Regions from separate parts of the Chroococcidiopsis cubana SAG 39.79 genome, predicted to be linked through region 3. Evidence: predicted binding sites of a transcription regulator. Region 3 holds the regulator's gene; each other region holds the start of a gene.
What was found. Region 3 encodes HrcA, which represses chaperone genes, less so after heat shock. Its sites were predicted from a motif close to TTAGCACTCNNNANTNNNGAGTGCTAA; they were not measured.
Positions count from the first base shown of each region.

Region 1: the regulator HrcA is predicted to act here: its motif matches at 1,498-1,524, upstream of groES (co-chaperone GroES).
Region 2: the regulator HrcA is predicted to act here: its motif matches at 5,038-5,064, upstream of groL (chaperonin GroEL).

Region 1 covers NZ_RSCK01000030.1:15,287-21,801, reverse strand. Annotated here, with positions in the region: gene groL (chaperonin GroEL) at 1-1,062, opposite strand, end outside; gene groES (co-chaperone GroES) at 1,169-1,480, opposite strand; gene DSM107010_RS18155 ((2Fe-2S) ferredoxin domain-containing protein) at 1,812-2,264, shown strand; gene DSM107010_RS18150 (response regulator transcription factor) at 2,778-3,425, shown strand; gene DSM107010_RS18145 (pentapeptide repeat-containing protein) at 3,707-4,759, shown strand; gene DSM107010_RS18140 (DUF72 domain-containing protein) at 4,880-5,731, shown strand; gene DSM107010_RS18135 (histidine kinase) at 6,048-6,515, shown strand, end outside.
Region 2 covers NZ_RSCK01000054.1:30,327-36,841, forward strand. Annotated here, with positions in the region: gene DSM107010_RS24645 (DMT family transporter) at 1-707, shown strand, start outside; gene selD (selenide, water dikinase SelD) at 782-3,298, shown strand; gene groL (chaperonin GroEL) at 3,337-5,004, opposite strand; gene fabG (3-oxoacyl-[acyl-carrier-protein] reductase) at 5,122-5,886, opposite strand; gene trxA (thioredoxin) at 6,160-6,477, shown strand.
Region 3 covers NZ_RSCK01000019.1:75,604-82,118, forward strand. Annotated here, with positions in the region: gene DSM107010_RS14335 (bifunctional folylpolyglutamate synthase/dihydrofolate synthase) at 1-1,185, opposite strand, end outside; gene DSM107010_RS14340 (hypothetical protein) at 1,443-1,676, shown strand; gene hrcA (heat-inducible transcriptional repressor HrcA) at 1,806-2,894, opposite strand; gene DSM107010_RS14350 (rhodanese-like domain-containing protein) at 3,412-3,756, opposite strand; gene DSM107010_RS14355 (DUF3352 domain-containing protein) at 3,834-5,582, shown strand; gene DSM107010_RS14365 (Uma2 family endonuclease) at 5,857-6,441, opposite strand; gene DSM107010_RS14370 (C6orf136 family protein) at 6,484-6,515, opposite strand, start outside.

The DNA.
Region 1 (6,515 bases), on a different contig from region 3:
GGTTTCGTCCATTTGACGGCGAATCTGTTCGCAACGAGCCTTAACAGCTTGTTCGTTACCTTCAGCGACAATTGTGGTGTTGTCTTTGGTAATGGTGATCCGGCGTGCTTTACCGAGCATGTCTAGCTTGGTGTTATCCAGCTTCAGACCAGCATCTTCAGTAATCAATTGACCACCAGTGAGGATAGCGATATCTTCCAGCATAGCCTTGCGGCGATCGCCAAACCCAGGAGCCTTGACCGCAGCTACGTTGAGTACGCCACGCAGACGGTTAACAACTAGGGTTGCTAGCGCTTCTTTTTCAATATCTTCTGCCAAAATCAGCAGCGGACGACCAGAACGTGCAACTTGCTCTAGTACGGGGACTAAATCTTGTACCAAAGCAATTTTCTTGTCGGTAATCAAAATGAAAGGTTCGTCTAGAACAGCTTCCATCCGTTCGGGATCGGTAGCGAAGTAGGGAGAGATGTAACCTTTGTCAAAGCGCATCCCTTCGGTGATTTCTAGTTCGGTTGTCATGGACTTCCCTTCTTCTAGGGAAATGACACCTTCTTTACCCACCTTATCCATCGCTTCAGCGATCATGCTGCCAACTTCTTCATCGTTACCAGCAGAAATCGAACCGACTTGAGCGATCGCTTTAGAATCCTCTACAGGACGAGCGTGTTCGGCAATCTTTTCTACTAGGAAGTTAGCCGCTTTATCGATCCCGCGCTTGAGGGAAATTGCATTTGCACCCGCAGCAACGTTACGCAAGCCTTCTTTTACAATGGCGTGAGCTAATACGGTTGCAGTGGTTGTACCATCACCCGCAGCGTCATTGGTTTTGGAAGCAGCTTGACGAATTAGAGATACACCAGTGTTTTCGACGTGATCTTCTAATTCAATTTCTTTAGCGATGGTTACGCCATCATTGACGATCTGCGGTGCGCCAAACTTTTTCTCTAGCACCACGTTACGACCCTTTGGACCCAGCGTAACGGCTACCGCTTCAGCTAGAATGTCCATACCCCGTTCTAGGGCGCGACGAGCGTTTTCGTTGTAAATAATGCGCTTTGCCATAGTTGTCTTGCGATTTTGGATTTTAGATTTTGGATTTTAGATTTTGTAAATTGGTAGTTGGTAATTGGTAGTTGTGGATCTCCCATTACCCATTACCCATTACCGATTAGCTAACAACTGCTAAAATGTCTTTCTCAGACAACAGCACGTACTCATCTGTACCTAGCTTTACGTCTGTGCCAGCGTACTTAGAGTAAAGAACTTTGTCTCCAACCTTAACTTCTAATTCTTGGCGAGAACCATCATCATTACGCTTACCAGGACCAATGGCGACGATTTCACCAACTTGGGGTTTTTCCTTAGCAGTGTCGGGCAAGTACAAACCGCCAGCGGTTTTCTCTTCTGAGGCGCTGACTTTGACAAATACGCGATCGCCTAGTGGCTTAACTGTAGAAACGCTTAAAGATACTGCTGCCATACAAATTCCTTGCCTTGTTAGCACTCTCAACTCCTGAGTGCTAATTTAGCCAAAAGATAGAGATCGTGGCAACAAATTCGATTGTACGGGTTTCCGAACTAGAGAGTCGGGGGACAAGGGGGACAAGGGGGAACTCGCTCTTCCCCACGACCGAAGGGAGTGGGGATTAGGGGGCGAAGGGGGACAAGGGGGACAAGGGGGACAAGGGGGACAAGGAGGACAAGGGGATAATGAGGAACAAGACAATTTAAAATGCAATGTGTATGCGTGTAAATTATGTAACTTACCCGTTTCATTCCCTGAAGCTGAGATTTTCTCCCTCACTCCTCAAATGACCGACAACCTGACACCCCAAGATGAAACCTGTAAACCAAAAGATGATGAAGCTTTGGCTGTTTGCGTCCAGGCTTTAGGTTTACCGCAAATTCAACGCCATGTTTTTATTTGTGCCGACCAGACTTTACCGCAGTGCTGTTCTAAGGAAGCGAGCCTAGAATCTTGGGATTACTTGAAAAAACGCCTCAAACAATTAAAACTCGATAAACCAACGAGCGATCGCCCCAGTTGTATCTTTCGCACGAAGGCTAACTGCTTGCGCGTCTGTACTAATGGTCCAATTCTCGTAGTGTATCCCGATGGGGTTTGGTATCGTCAGGCAACCCCCGAAGTTATCGAACGGATTATCCAAGAACATCTCATCGGCAACCAAATTGTGCGCGAATATGCCTTTCTCGTTCATCCTCTTCCAGAACCGACATCAGACGCGATCGCTGATGACAACTAGTGCAGCATCAGAGAAGTCAATAGAATTGGCAAAATAACTTGGCAAAATAACTAAAAAGCCATCAGTTCTTTTGCACGAGACCCCATCTCATCACAGTTTATTAAGGATAGTTACAAAGAATATTTGATTTAGCAAACAAAATTGACTGACTTTTCTCAGTACAAATTTTGGCGTTTGCTCCTACTTTAGTGGGTTTTACTGATTCTTTCAAATAAAGATAGGTATATTTTGCTATTGTATCAGGTTTTATACGACAACGCCGAAAAAAGAATATATAATGATATCGCCTAAGTTATACCAAATAGGGCGTATCATTAGGTGTCCGTACTAAGACTGAAATCTTTGCAGTTGCAGTGCAGCACTAAAGCTATAAATCTTCTTTGAAGATTAAAATGGCTTTCCGACTACAATTCAGCGAGACCGAGGTCAGTAAAATACCACCAAACCGATAAATTGCAAGAGAAACTGCTATTGAAAAGTTCGACTGACTCAATTGTGGCGAGTAAGCGCAGCATGAAGGAAACTAGCGTAAAAGAGCACAAGCGACTGCTATTAATAGATGATGACCCCAACCTCATATTACTCGTCAAGGATTACCTAGAATTCCGAGGCTATGAGGTCATCACCGCAGAAAACGGGCGAGAGGCTTTAGAAGTTCTGGAGCAGGAAATTCCAGATATGATTATCTGTGACGTGATGATGCCAGAAATGGATGGCTATCAGTTTGTCAATCAGGTAAGACAGGACGAACGCACCAGTTGGATTCCGATTCTATTTCTTTCTGCCAAGGGTCAAAGCCAAGACAAAATCAAAGGTTTAAACATCGGTGCTGATGTCTACATGGTCAAACCATTCGAGCCAGAGGAACTAGTGGCTCAAGTGGAAGCTTCTCTTAAACAAGCTTATCGCCAGAGACAACAATCAGGTGGCAACGGCGAAAACGAGACAAAAATTCAAGTTCCTTTTGACGTGCATCTGACGCAAACAGAGCTAAAAGTCGTGCAATATGTGGCGAGAGGTCTAGCTAATCGCGATATTGCCGAAGAACTGAATGTGAGTCAGCGGACAGTAGAAAGCCACGTGTCTAATATGCTTGGTAAAACGGGATTGCACAATCGTACTGAGCTAGCACGTTGGGCAATTGAAAATCAAATGGCATGACTCGACATGGAAAATTGGCGGCTGGAGACTGGGGAATTCAAGAAAAAATGTAGCGGATTATGGCAAGAATAACTATATAGTTGAATCAGCACGACTGGCTGATGCCGTATAGATTAAATCCTGCTGTCATCTGCCTCCTGCTTTCTTGAGCTAGTGTTGTCTCAGTAGTGATAAGTTTAGTTTAAGTTTCTTATTAGGCGATCGCCTAAAAGAAGGTAGCGAATACGCAATTAGCTGCCTATCATGGGTAATACCAAGCTAGTGAGGATGCGGCAGTAGTAATGTTAGACCTGAACCACTGCTACAGAGTACTTGGATTAGAGCCTGGAGCCTCCCTGGAAGAAATTAACCAGGCGTATAAGGACTTGGCTTTTATTTGGCATCCCGATCGCATCCCGAAAGAGAATCAGCGGTTGCAGCAAAAAGCGCAAGAAAAATTAAAAGAAATTAATCAAGCGCGAGAGCAATTGCGGGTAATTCAGACTCGCACGGGTAAATTTACTCCCGCGCAACCAAAACCAGAGTCTCGCAGTAGATCTAAACAGTCGCAGGCTCATTCTCAATCTCATTACTACTCAGCGTCACAATCGCGCCAGCAAAGTTATTCGCAGTCGAGCAGCAATAATTCTCAGTCATATTACGATTCAACCGCGCGATCGCGTCAGCAGGCAAGTTCGCAGTCGAACGGCAATAATTCACAATCTAGCTACAAACAACCGTCGCAATCGCACTACGACTCTACTCAGTCGCACCAGCAGTCACATTCGCAATCTAGCTATAAGCAACCGTACCAGTCAGATTACTACTCAGCTTCACAGTCGAGCTACAAGCAGCAATCACCTCCCTCAAGCTATTACTCGGGATCGCAATCGCCCCAACAGAGTAGTTCTCAGTCTTACTATTCTGCTTCTAAGTCGCCCCAGCAAGCCACTGCTTCATCTTCCCCCCATCAACCTTACCGTCCTCACTATCCCGATATGACTGGAGCCGATTTACGGGGTGCTGAGTTGAAAGAAAAAGATTTATCGGGGAGAAACTTGAGCAAAGCTAACTTAAGTAAAGCCGATCTGAGCGATTCTTTTCTACACAAAGTCAATTTACAAGAAGCAAATCTGTCTCAAGCCAACTTATTTCGCGCCAACTTATTAGGCGCAAATTTAACTTCAGCCAATTTACAGGAAGCCAATTTAATTGGTGCTGACTTGAGTGGAGCAAATTTAAGTAAAGCTAATTTAAAAGGAGCCAAAGTAGGTACAAAAGACCGAATTATGGTCAAATTAACCGGAGCAATTTTAACTGGGGCAATTATGCCTGATGGCTCAGTTCATTCCTAGAAAATTGTCTTTGATTTTTGATTGTTGTACGAGTGAGCTTAGCAAATAGATTGACAGCTTTAGCTGAAGATCTTAGTAAAAACCAGTCCTTACAGTTTTTTAACTTTTAACTTTTAACTTTTGACTTTTCATCTTGGCTGTGCTGTTTGGTCGTATAAAGGTTGGGTAGGCGATTTTTATCCGACTGGAAGTCGTGTGGGTGAATTTTTAGGTTTATACAGCCAGCGTCTCACGACTGTTGAAGGAAACACCACCTTTTACGCTATCCCTGATGCCGATACTGTAGCGCGCTGGGCAGCAGAAACACCGCCAGAATTTAAATTCTGCCTCAAGTTACCGCGAGACATTACCCATCAAGGCTTGCTAGAACCACATATTCCCGATGCTTTGAGTTTCATAGCACGAATGCAAGGTTTAGGCGATCGCTTGGGACCAATTTTTGCTCAACTCCCGCCACGATATAGTCCAGAAGCAATAGAAGACTTAACAATATTCTTAAACGCTTTGAGAGAAAAAACGTCGCTGGCTTTAGAGGTACGTCATCCAAGTTGGTTTCAAGAACCTCACGCTAGTCAACTAACAACGCTTCTGAAACAATTAGGGATAGGTAGAGTTTTACTCGATAGCCGTCCGATATACGATGCACCAGACGATCCGCAGATTCACTCCGAACGCCGCAAACCTAAGTTACCAGTAGAATTTAGTATCGCTGCACCGTTTAGCTTAGTTCGTTTTATCAGCCACCCAAAATGGGAGTTGAATCAGCTGTTTCTTGAGGAATGGGTTGATTTTATCGATCGCAATCTAAGTCAAGGAACCCAGATTTATTTCTTTATACATTGTCCCACAGAAGAGCGATCGCCGCACAATGCTCGGTCGTTTCACCAGTTATTGACACAAAAAGGGGTTGTGGTTCCGCCGCTTCCCTGGAACGATTTGCAGCCATTTCCTCAGCAACTCAGCTTGTTCTAGATTGACTTTCATCCGTCAGAAAGAGTGCGATTGGATTTGTTTGTCATTAATGTAGAGATAAGTCATATTAAGTTCGTTGCAATAACCAGAGTATTGCAAGGGTGGGTTTACCAGAATTCATTCTGACGGTATTTACGAGCGATTAACCGAACACGATATCAGAGATTTTTCTTAGATTGGATAAAGTTTTGATTGTGTTTCACGCATTAGCCGAAGGCGAAGCGTTAGATGCACAGGCGCAAAGAAGAAAGCAAAAACAATTCTTTTACTACAGTTCAGTTTTAGTAGCTCAATTTAGTAAGTGGGAGAAACAACAGTGACTTTAAGTAATGAAGAAAAACAAAAAATCATGAACGATCTAGCTCAAGGTAAGCCAGGATTGGTTCATGAGGAAAAAACTCCTAATCTCGACCAGTATGACTCTAGTTTCGATGCTAAAGACTACGAGAATTTTGAGGATTTTGCTCAGCGTCCTGTAGATGAGACAGGTACGTCAACTTATCCACAAAGAAATATAGTCGAGCAAATTAGGACGCAAATTCGCTCCGAATTTGAGGAAGCAAAAACTACTGGACAGTTGCGATCGAGTAGGATTCGCGAAATCGTTCAATCTGCTATATATGATGTTCGTACGGAGATAAAAGCAGGTACTAGCGATATTCGTCAAATTTTCAGAGATACCATTTCAGCAGTTAGCGATAACTTTAAGGATAAGGGTAGCGAGATCAAAGAGGAAATCACTGCTGCGGTTGAAGGATTTATTGAAGGTTACAGTAGTGGCAAA
Region 2 (6,515 bases), on a different contig from region 3:
TCGCCTCACCATTCAAGCTCAAAAGTCGTTGGCAGTCTTATCTTTTGTTGGGTTTATTCAACAATGTCATTCCTTTTTTATTAATTGCGATCGCCGTTGTCAATCTTAATGCTTCAATTGCGGCAATTTTAAATGCAACAGCTCCTCTATTTACAGCGATCGTTTCAGCTATTTGGTTGAAAGAATCGCTAAACAAACGTAAAGCGATTGGATTAGTATTAGGGATTGTTGGAGTTGCTATTTTAGTTGGATGGAGCCCTTTACCGCTATCACCTTCAGTCATTTTCGGAGGAATATCAGCTTTAATTGCAGCCCTCTCCTATGGTATTGCTGCTGTGTATGCCCGTCGCAGATTTATACACGATCGAGTTGCTGAAACTGCCTTCGGACAATTAACTAGTTCGAGTATTTTGCTGATTCCGGTTGCTTTTGCAACTTTTCCTCAAACACTTCCCTCGCTCGAAGTTATTTTTGCAGTCGCCGTACTCGCGATCGCGTGTACTGCTGTTGCCTATCCGCTCTACTTTCAACTAATTTCTAATATCGGTGCGACTGGAGCAATAACTGTTGCTTTTTTAATTCCTGTTTTCAGTCTGTTATTTGGCAATATTTTCCTCGGCGAACCCGTGAATTCTGGCTTAATTTTTGGATTGATAACAATTTTACTGAGCGTTTGGTTAGTCATTAATCCAAAACAGCAGAAATAATTGCGATCGCGTTCCGCCTTCACCTCGACTAATTTGTCAGAATCAATATGAGAGATATTTTATTTTGAGAGTGAATGCAGCGATCGCAACTCGTAACTAAAGATTTAGTCCTGATTGGCGGCGGTCACAGCCATGCTATTGTCCTGAGAATGCTGGGTATGAAACCGATACTAGGCATTCGAGTTACATTAATTACAGAAGCGTCAGATACTCCTTATTCGGGGATGTTACCCGGTCACGTTGCTGGATTTTACACTCATGAAGAATGCCACATCGATCTGCGACGTTTAGCTCAATTTGCTCGGGTGCAATTTTATCGCGATCGCGTTGTTGGATTAGATTTAGTTAATAAAAAAGTTATTTGTGCCAACCGTCCGCCTGTAGCCTACGATTTGCTTTCCGTTGATATTGGCAGCACTCCGGCTCAAATTTCCGTACCCGGTGCAGCAGAGTACGCGATTCCAGCGAAACCAGTGGCGCAGTTTCTGCAACATTGGTATGACTTGTGTAGAGACGTTACAACATGTAGAGACGTTACATGTAACGTCTCTACATTGCGCCTGGGAATTGTCGGTGGAGGTGCTGGCGGAGTCGAGTTAGCAATGGCAATGCAGGGTCATTTGCAGTCTATAAGATCCCCCCAACCCCCCTTAAAAAGGGGGGCTAAGTCTTCTCGCTTATTCAGGGAGGAGAGGGAAGATCGAGATCTAGAAATTCATCTATTTCAGCGCGGTGCTGAATTAATGCCAAATTACAATTCCTGGGTACGGCATCGCTGTCAAGAGATTTTAATCCACAAAAGAATTCAACTACACCTGCAAGAAACCGTTTGTGAAATCCAATCGTACCCCACACCCTACACCTATACGGGCGGGTTTCCAAACCCGCCCCTACCAACACCCTACACCATCAAATGTGAATCTGGATTGCAGGTAGAATGCGATCGCATCTTCTGGGTAACGCAAGCCTCCGCACCCGATTGGCTACAAGCCGCAGGAATCGCCACTGACGAACGCGGATTTATTCTCGTCAACGATGCACTACAATCGGTTTCCCATCCAGATGTATTTGCAGCGGGTGATATTGCCTCAATGGTAAATTATCCCCGTCCCAAAGCTGGAGTATTTGCCGTGCGCCAAGGCAAACCTTTATTTAAAAACCTGCGACGAGCATTATTAGGGCGATCGCTACAGCCTTACAAACCGCAGAAACAATATTTAAGTTTAATCGGTACGGGAGACGGCAAAGCGATCGCGGCATGGGGAAAACTTGGTTTTGGCGCTACTGGCTGGCTGTGGCGCTGGAAAGATGCGATCGATCGCAAATTCATGCAGCGGTTCAGTGACTTACCGCAAATGGACGAGAAAAGTCAAAATTCAAAATTCAAAATTCAAAATTCAAAATTCAAAATTCAAAATTGGGACAAGGAGGACAAGGGGGACAAAGGAGCGCTCAACCAACAACCAATTACCAATTACCAATTACCAATTACCAATTACCAAACAATGCCTTGTGCTGGCTGCGGTTCTAAGGTTAGCAGCACAGTTTTAGCAAGGGTACTCAATCAAATCAAGCAGGATAGTACTAACTGGTGCAATCGCCAAGATATTATTATCGGGCTAGATGCTCCTGACGATGCAGCGGTGGTGGAAGTACCAGGCGGTTTGTGGATGGTACACACCATAGATCATTTCCGCAGTCTCATCAACGATCCGTATATTTTTGGACAAATTACTGCTAACCATTGCCTCAGCGATATTTTTGCAATGGGTGCGACACCTCAAAGTGCATTGGCGATCGCAACTATTCCCTATGCTTTAGAATCCAAAACAGAAGAAACCCTTTATCAGTTACTATCCGGCGCAGTCAAAGTGCTAGCTGACGCGCAGACACCTTTGGTAGGTGGACACACAACTGAAGGCAGCGAATTGGAATTTGGCTTATCTTGTAACGGTTTAGTCCACCCGAATAAACTTCTGCGCAAAGGTGGAATGCAGCCAGGACAAGTTCTAATTTTAACTAAAGCCCTCGGTACGGGAACCCTTTTTGCTGCCGAGATGCAACGGGAAACTAAAGGAGATTGGATCGATCGCGCTGTTACTTCAATGTTGCAATCGAATCAAGTTGCAGCTGCTTGTTTGATGGCACATGGAGCCACTGCTTGTACTGATGTTACGGGTTTTGGGCTTGCCGGACACTTGTACGAAATGGTTCGAGCTTCCCGTAGCGTAGGCATCTCTGCCTGTGCGGTAGATTTAAATTTAGCAGCAATTCCTGCTCTAGAAGGTGCGATCGCTACATTACAAAAAGGAATTGTCAGTTCGCTGCAAGCGGAAAATTTACGCATTGCTCGTTTTATTACCGATCTAAACATCGCTGGTTCAGAATCGCTCAGCCCGTCTGCTCGCTACTCGCTCTTATTCGATCCGCAGACATCGGGCGGTTTACTCGCATCAATTCCAGCAGAACAAGCCAGTCAATGTCTAGATAAGCTACATAGTTTAGGCTACGCACAAAGTTGCATTATTGGCAAGGTAGTAGATAGAAAAGGCGATCGCCAACCAATAACCATAAATTTATCCAATGTATAGGGGCGCACAGCCGTGCGCCCTTACGAGGGTTATGCAGGCTACATCATACCCATGCCACCCATACCGCCCATACCACCCATGCCGCCCATGCCACCCATACCGCCCATGTCAGGGGCAGCAGCAGCTTTCTTCTCTGGCTTTTCAACGACTAGGGCTTCGGTCGTTAACACCATACCAGCAATCGAACCAGCATTTTGTAATGCCGAACGCACAACCTTAGCAGGGTCGAGAATGCCAGCAGCAATCAGATCTTCAAACTCGCCAGTTGCCGCATTGTAACCAACGTTGAAATCGGTTTCCCGCACTCTTTCAACCACGACAGAGCCTTCAGCCCCTGCATTGTCAGCCATTTGGCGTAAGGGAGCTTCCAGCGCTCTAGCGACGATTTCAGCGGCAACTTTTTCTTCGTCTTGCAGGCTGGCTTTGAATTCGTCCACCTTCTTCGCTAAGTGGATTAGGGTCGTACCGCCGCCAGGGACGATACCTTCTTCGACTGCGGCTTTAGTCGCGTTCAGCGCGTCTTCAATTCGCAGTTTGCGGTCTTTGAGTTCGGTTTCGGTAGCTGCACCAACTTTAATGACTGCCACACCGCCAGCCAGCTTGGCAATTCGCTCTTGCAGTTTCTCCTTGTCATAGTCGGAGTCAGATTCTGCTAGTTGCTTGCGAATTTGACTGATGCGCTTTTCCACATCAGCTTTATTTTCGCCTTCGGCGACGATTGTGGTAGATTCTTTGTCGATGATGACTTTACGAGCAACACCCATCATCTCCAAAGAAGCGGTATCCAAGCTTAAGCCGATTTCTTCAGAAATCAACTGACCGCCAGTTAGTACGGCGATGTCGCGCAACATTTCTTTACGGCGATCGCCAAATCCTGGGGCTTTAATCGCGCAAACGCTCAACACGCCACGAGCTTTATTCACAACCAAAGTTGCTAAAGCTTCTCCATCGACATCCTCAGCAATAATAATCAAAGGTTGTCCGGCACGAGCGACTTTTTCCAAAATCGAAATCAAATCTTGGATCGTGCTAATTTTCTTGTCTGTAATCAACAAGCGAGGATTCTCAAACTCTGCTACCATCCGCTCGTTGTCGGTGATGAAGTAGGGAGAAATATAACCTCGATCCAACTGCATCCCTTCTACCACGTCTAAATCGGTCGTGAGAGACTTGGATTCCTCAACGGTAATCACACCGTCTTTGGTGACTCGCTCCATTGCCTCAGCGATCATCGCCCCAACTTCTTCATCGTTTCCAGCCGAGACAGTCGCCACAGAGGCGATCGCATTTCCTTCGACTGGTTTGGCGACAGCAGCAATTTCTTCTACCAGTTTGGCAACGGTCTTCTCGATTCCGTGACGCAGCGCCACTGGATTAGCACCCGCTGCTACGTTCTTCAGTCCCTCACGAATCATCGCTTGGGCGAGAACCGTCGCCGTAGTCGTACCATCCCCAGCTACATCTTTGGTCTTCGATGCAACTTCCTGAATCAGACGCGCCCCAGTATTTTCTAGGGGGTCTTCCAACTCAATTTCTTTAGCTACAGTAATCCCATCATTGACAATCTGAGGCGCACCGTATTTTTTCTCTAACAGGACGTTGCGACCTTTTGGACCCAGGGTAATTTTCACGGCATCGGCAAGGGCATTCACACCCCGTTCCAATGCCCGCCGCGATTCATCATCAAACGCAACGATTTTTGACATACGCTTCGTTTCCTCAAGCTTCCATTAGTCAATTTAGCACTCTCTTGAGTTGAGTGCTAATGAAACTACTGGCGTTTAGCAATTAGCTGTTAGCTAATTGCTAGACGCTAATCGCTCTTAAGCCATAACCATGCCACCATCGACGTTGAAGACTTGACCTGTAATGTAACCAGCCGCAGGATCGGCGGCGAGAAAGCGCACCATACCAGCAACTTCTTCGGGTTTGCCGTAACGACTCAAGGGAATATATTTCAGAATATCTTCAGAATCAATGTTACTGGTCATGTCAGTAGTGATAAAACCAGGGGCAACAGCATTGACGATAATGCCACGGGAGGCAAGTTCTTTCGCAACGGTTTTAGTAAATCCGATCGCCCCAGCTTTTGCGGCGCTATAATTTGCTTGACCGGGATTGCCCATTTGTCCGGCTACAGAAGCAATATTAATGATGCGCCCGCTGCGTTGCTTGAGCATGATTTTGCTAACAGCTTTGGTACAAAGGAATACGCCTGTAAGATTGAGGTCGATGACTGCTTGCCAGTCTTCCGGTTTCATTCGCAATAACAAAGTATCGCGGGTAATACCAGCATTGTTTATCAAAACATCAATTCGCTTCCATTTTTCTACAACAGTATTAACCAGAGTATCTACTTGAGCCGCGTCAGAGACATCAGCCGGAATTGCGATCGCGCTACCCCCCGCCGCCTCAATTTCTTCTACCACTTCTTTAGCGGCGGAACTAGAACTTGCGTAGTTTACAACAACGTTTGCCCCTTCTGCGGCTAAACTCAAAGCGATCGCCCGTCCAATTCCTCGCGAAGCCCCCGTGACGATTGCGACTTGTTGGCGTAACCGTTGTAAATCCTCTGGCAATACTTCCATAAACAATGACTCTTACGTAAATACTCTCACTTAGCGATCGCACTTAAACCACCGCGCTAACCATCTTATCAATAGGGAGCAGGGAGTAGGGAGCAGGGAGTAGGGAGACAAGGAGGACAAGGGGGACAAGGAAGCTGAGGAAGTTGAGGGAGGAATTCCAGCTACCAGCCACTAGCCACTAGCTACCAGCCACTCACTACACCCTACACCCGCATCAACACGCACCACTCACTGCTACTTGAGATATAACAGTAAAAAACTGTGTTAAATCTCATGGCTACTAAACAGCAGTTCAATAATTTTGCCGAAATGATTTCTGGTGCTGATGTGCCTGTACTGGTAGATTTTTACGCTGCATGGTGCGGTCCTTGCCAGATGATGGCTCCAATTTTAGAACAAGTAAACGAGCGTCTCAAATCTAAAATCCGTATTGTGAAAATCGATACTGATAAATATCCACAACTCGCCAGTCAATATCAAATTCATGCCTTGCCCACACTAGTACTATTTAAGCAGGGTCAACCAGTCGATCGCATTGAGGGCGTAGTACCAGCACCTAATTTAATCGAACATTTACAAGCTCTAATTTAGTCAAAATATTTCATTCAATAAAAAGCCCGCATTTGCGG
Region 3 (6,515 bases):
GTGACACGTAGCTAGTTGGGGACATTCACAGGCTAGCTTTGCTAGTGTTTCAGGATCGGCAGTACTATGATCTGGAACAGGGACGAGATGTAACTCATCCTTGGGGCGCAATAAGGCGCGTAAAATATCTGCGTGGTCTTTGGTAGATAGCATCCCCATCACCCAACAAACAGGCTGTTCGAGGGTATCGACATATTGACGTAAAGCTCGCGCCGCTGCTGGATTGTGCGCCCCATCAATCAAGAGTTTACGTCCTTGCCAAGTCGTCCATTGCAAACGCCCCAACCATTTTGCTTTTCCCATCCCATTTGCGATCGCCTCAGCCGAAATTTTCCACCCTTGTTGCTGCAAAATTCGTAAAGCTGCAATTGCCAAAGCGGAATTCATCAATTGGATGTCTCCTAACAGAGGTAGAGGATATTTGATGTCGTTGGTTGTTGGTTGTTGGTGCATCTTCAATTCCGAATTCCGAATTCCGAATTCCGAATTCCGAAATTCTGCCCAACCTGGTTCAATTTGACGCGAGGGTAGGGGAAAGACAGCGGGACATCCAAGTTCTTCGATCCGCGATCGCACGACGGTTTCTGCTTCTGGGGGTAATTGTCCGATGACTGCGGGACAGTTGGGTTTGAGAATTCCTGCTTTTTCTCGGGCAATATCTGCTACGGTTGGTCCTAGCTGTTGCCAGTGTTCGCGACTGATGGAAGTAATCACCGTGACTAAGGGGCGATTGCAAACGTTGGTAGCATCTAATCTTCCTCCTAACCCAACTTCTATGACTGCGATATCTATCTGAACTTGGGCAAAGTACAACCAAGCCGCAGCAGTAATAATTTCAAATTGAGTTGGGGTTTCCTCGTCTAGCGAAATTGCCTGCTGTACTTGTAGCAATATTTGCTGTAGGGTTTCTGGTGCGATCGGTTGTTCGTCTAGACAAATGCGTTCCGTCCAATCTACCAAATGAGGAGAAGTATAGCGCCCAACTCGATAGCCTGCTTCTTTAAGTACGGCAGACAGGTAAGCGCAGACAGATCCTTTGCCGTTTGTCCCCGCTACGTGAATGACTGAAACTTGCTGCTGAGGATTACCCAAATTAGCCAGCAGTCGTTGAATTCGTTCTAAACCAAGATGTACGCCGAAGCGCTGATATGGTTTCAGGATAGAGTCAATGTTTTTGTCGGTCATTGGTCAATGGTCATTTGTCATTGGTTAATTGCAGCCATTCTCCCTTGTCCCCCTTGTCCCCCTTGTCCCCCTTCGCCCCCTAATCCCCACTCCCTTCGGTCGTGGGGTCCCCGAGTTCCCCCTTGTCCCCCTTGTCCCCCTCACTCCTCACTCCTCACTCCTCACTCCTCATGCATCCACTTTTTGACAGATGCAGTTCCTATTTGGGTAAGTAAGGTGGTTATTAGTTACGATTTTGAATTTCGGAGGGTAAATCTATGACTGCTACTGGAAGTGAAAGAGCAATGAGCAATTTAGAATATGATTTGCTCACAGCGTTACATCATAAGGCTGAAGCCGTCAAAGCATATGAAACATACATCAATGACGCTCAGTCAATGGATTCTCAACCTTGTGTAGAGTTGTTCCAAAAATTACGCGAACAAGATAAACAGCAAGCGCAAGAGATCCGGCAACATTTACAAGAAGTGATGCAAAAAGGCAAGATGTAGAATAGTCATTGATCATTGGTCATTGGTCAAAAAGGTGCGTGTAAAACACTTATGTAAGGGCGGGTTTTGACCAAAAATTTATAACTCAGGTTGTCAATCTCTTTGCTAAACTCGCCCCTACTGACTTCGCTAGTTGCTTAATGCATCAGATAGATAATCAGCAGCAGCTTCGACTATGGCGATCGCAGTTTCGTAATCTAAACGAGTTGGTCCTAAGACTCCTACACTACCAACGGGAACTGTACCGCGTCGATAGGTAGATGAAATTAGGGTACAACCACGAATAGGTTCGAGCGTATTTTCTGAGCCGATGCGAATTGTGACTCGCCGCCTGGAGTTAGAATCTAATTCCGGTTCTTCAAAAATAAAAGGTAGTAGCTGCTGCTGTTCTTCTTCTAATAGATGTAGAATCGTTTGAACTTGCTGTAACTCGGCAAATTCAGGCTGACGCAAGACTTCGGATACGCCTCGGATGGCAATTTGCGTGCTAGCCGGGAGTGGCTGAGTTCGCCGACAAATATCTGCAAATACAGTTTTTAAGCGATCGCCATATTGTTGAAATTCGCGGTCTAATTGATTCCAGTCAAGTGATGCTAATTCATACAGCGATCGCCCGCGCAGTTGGCTATTGAGGAAGTTGGAAAGTATTTGTAGCTCTCTTTCTATAACTTCTGGTTCTGATTCTAAGACTGTTTCCGCTTCTGAAGTCGGCAAATCTAACAAGACTGATTGGGTTTCATAAGTATCGGTTACCACAATCAACATTATCCGCCCTGACTCAATTTGAATCAGTTGAATGTGGCGTAACCGTGCCATATTAGCGCTAGGCATGGTAATTAAAGTAATGCACCCACTCACCTTGGCTAAAATCTGCGCTGCGCCTCTTAATAAAGCTTCCAAGCTCCAATCTTCCCACTTTAATTGCTCTTGGAGTAGCTGTTCTACCTGTCGTCCCCAGACATCGGAAGGAGTTATGAGGCGATCGACATAAATTCGATAGCCAGAGTCAGATGGAATTCTTCCCGCCGAGGTGTGAGGTTGATAAAGTAAACCAGCTTTTTCTAGCACTCCCATCGCGTTACGAATGGTTGCAGAACTCACGCCGAGGTTATATTCTTCCAATAAAGCTTTGGAACCCACGGGTTCGGCAGTGGCGATGTAATGTCGTACCGTTGCCCAAAGTATATGCTGTTGGCGATCGTTTAGCTGCACTTGCATAGGTGAAATGAGAATAGTGAGATGAGAAGCGAATTTAAGAAATGTAAATGTAATCTCTAGATTTTTTTAATTTTTAGTTATTCAAGATAGCAAAAAAGATAGACCGTGTTAAATAAATACAAAGTTATATTTCGATTGTGCCTCAACTCCTGCACGGTTTTAGCTATTTCTCAAGAAAGATACCCTGAGTTTACATAAAACTTACTGTCTGTCAATATATACATGTTAAATCTTATGACCTATATCCGGCAGAGTTAAAACTTCTACCTAGACAAATTCGACCGGAGCTATACTCTGTGTAACTTCGGCAACCCTAAATCTAATATAGACTGTACTTTTGCTTAAAATTAAAAACTGTTTGGTAGCAATTATTACTGAAAGCGATTGGAATGGGGAACGGGAAACAGTGAGTAGTGAAGGGTTTGACGGTTGATGGTTGGCAGTAAACGCTACGCTACACTGCGTGAAGACAGTTGTTGCTCCTCTGTCCCTGCTCGTGCGCTCCCTGATAACTATCCTAGTATCTAGGAACAGATGGATCGATCGCAGTGGAGTAAGCATCAATTCCCCCTGCTAAATTTCTAAGATTTGTAAAACCTTGACGGCTCAACCACTGGCACATTTGAGCCGAACGAATACCGTGGTGGCACATAACTACGGTTTCTGCTTGAGGATCGAAGCGTGCGGGGATAGAATCAGCCCAATCAGCAAATTGACTCAAGGGCAGAACTTCAAACCCATCAATACGAGCGATCGCGACTTCATCCGGTTCGCGCACGTCGATCAATTGCAATTGCTCTCTAGCATCAGAACTTAACATCTGAGCCAGTTCTTCTACACTAATTTGGCTAAAAGGATTCATAATGAGGGGCTGTGGGTTAGGGACAGTGACCAGTGACCAGTGACCGATGACGATTAGCAAGACAGTTGTAAATTATCATGAAGCGAAGCTTATTTTTTTCTGCCATAGCAACTGTTGTGGTGGTGCTGCTACTAATTGGCGTTGGCGGTTTTTATTGGATTAATAGCCAAAGTCCTCTCAGCTTACTACGAGGTGGTACGACAAATACACCAGAAGCAGCGATATTTGTGCCTAAGCAAGCACCTGCAATGGTATCTTTGCTAGTCAATCCAGAAAAACTAGAGTCTTTGCGGCAGTTGGCAGCGCGTCCGAGCGATCGCAGGCAGTCGCGTCAGGAACTAGAACGCTTTAAGTCTAGTTTACTAGCTAGTAGCAGTCTCGACTATCGCCAAGATATTCAACCTTGGTTGGGGGAAGAAGTTACTTTGGCTTTGACGAGTCCAGATATTGATCGCGATGTGACAAATGGCAATCAGCCAGGATATTTAATGGTATTAACTAGCAGAAATCCAGCTAAAAGTAGAGAATTTTTACAATTATTATTTTCCCAACGAGCGATCGCGGGTAGAGATTTAGTTTCAGAAACTTATCAAGGTGTTAATATTTTCTCCGATCGCGATCGGGTAAATGCAGGGGCGCACAGCCGTGCGCCCCTACAAGAACGAATCTCTCTTGTCGGCGCAGCAGTGGGCGATCGCTTTATTTTATTTGCCAATCATCCTAAAGTATTGCGAGAAGCAATTAATAACGTCCAAGCACCCGATCTGAGTTTGAATGATTCTGCTCAATATCAACACGCATTAAGTTTATTACCGACTGAGCGAATTGGCATAATTTTCCTCAATTTGCCTCAAGTGACAACTTTGTTGGGGAAAGAACCGCAAGAGCAAATTTATGATAGTCAAATTATTGGCTTAAAATTAAATCCACAAGGAATTGTCGCAGAAACTTCAATCGCTGCTGCTAATCAGATAGAACTCGCTCCCACTGGCAAGATGCTATCTGAACCCGTGCAAGCATTACAATATTTACCTACTACAACCAATTTAGCGATCGCGGGTTTAGATTTAAGCTATTTACAAAATACCAACTTAAATCAGTTGTGGAGACAAATTACAACTGTCTTATCTGGTTCTAGTAATGATGCAATTTCGCGCTTAATCGCTCAACCTTTAGCTAAATTACAAGATAGCTGGGGTCTAAATATCTCGCAAGATATTTTTAGCTGGGTGCAAGGGGAATATGCTTTAGGAATGCTACCCCAAAAAGATGCTAGTACGAGTGCTGATTGGATTTTTGTTGCCGAGAAGTCTGAAGGAACAGATTTAGCGATCGAGCGCTTTAATGCAATTGCTGAAAATAGAGGTTTAAGTATTACACCTCTATTTTCTGGAGAGCAAAAAATCTATGCTTGGACGCAGTTAAATACAGTTCCATCTAGTCCATCCGAGTTAGGCGATCGCTCGCTACTCACTCTTAAAGCTAAAGTTCAAGGTGTTTATACTACCATAGATAAATACGAAATTTTCACGTCTTCAGTTGCAGCAATGGATGCAGCTTTAAAAGCAGCAGAAACCGATTCTCTATTGAAGAGTTCTCAGTTCCAATCTGCCATAAAAGCTATTCCTCAGCCGAATCAGGGTTATCTATATTTGGATTTACCTAGAAGTCGAGAAATTTTAGAACGTCAATTACCTTTAGTCAAACTATTAGAAGTGGCAGCAAAACCATTTTTTGACAAAACACAATCGATTACTGTAAGTAGTTATGGCGATCGCACCGACGTGCTTCAGGGTGGTATTGTTTTGCGCTTAGGCTCGAATTAATGTCTTATCTTGTTTGCAGCAAGGAATTACTGAGGCAAAAGAACTATGCAGATTCCTACTTAGCACTACAATGGCTTACAACAACTTGGGGTTGATTTTGAAGATCTCGCAGATGATTTTGAAACGCACGTTCGGGAAGAATACAGCACTTTTACTTGGATTATAGAAGGAATGCTGGCTCGCGTTGGATTTGAATTTGAATCAAACTATCTTTCACCAACTATGGCTGAATATATCTGTCGGAAAAGATGAAAGAGCAAAATGCGATCGCGATTTAATTTTCTCCTTCCTTAGCATCAAATTTGACTTGGCGATAAAGTGCAGTTACAGGTAAAGATAACCCTACACTTGTCAAAGTTATCGTATCTTCTGTCGCGTAAGGATAAAGCACCCACAAACCTTGTTCGTTGCGCCGAAAACACTCTACACCAATTTGTTCGGAATCGATTAAAACATATTCCTGCAAAGTTTCCAACTGACGATATCGAGCAAACTTACCACCGCGATCGTATGCTTCTGTAGAAGGGGAAAGAACTTCGACAATTAGGCAAGGATGTTGAACGATTGAATTAGATTCCCGATCTCTCAGATCGTAGGTAACGATAACATCGGGATAACAATAACTATTAGCAGTAGTAACTTGTACTTTCACATCTGAAATGTACACTTCGCAACTGCTTTGAGCCAGATGGCTATCTAAAGCAGTATAAAGATTTCCAGCAATACGATTATGGGGTTTTGTTCCCCCAGTCATGGCAAAAACTTCACCCTCGATATACTCGTGGCGTAGTTGTTGCATGGGTTCCCATTCTAAATACTCTTGCGGCGACATCCATTGTAATTGTGGACTAGCAACCATAAGCTTTACTCCGTTAATCAGTTACCCATTACCCATTACCCATTACCTATTACCAAAATGCTGTTTTACCACAT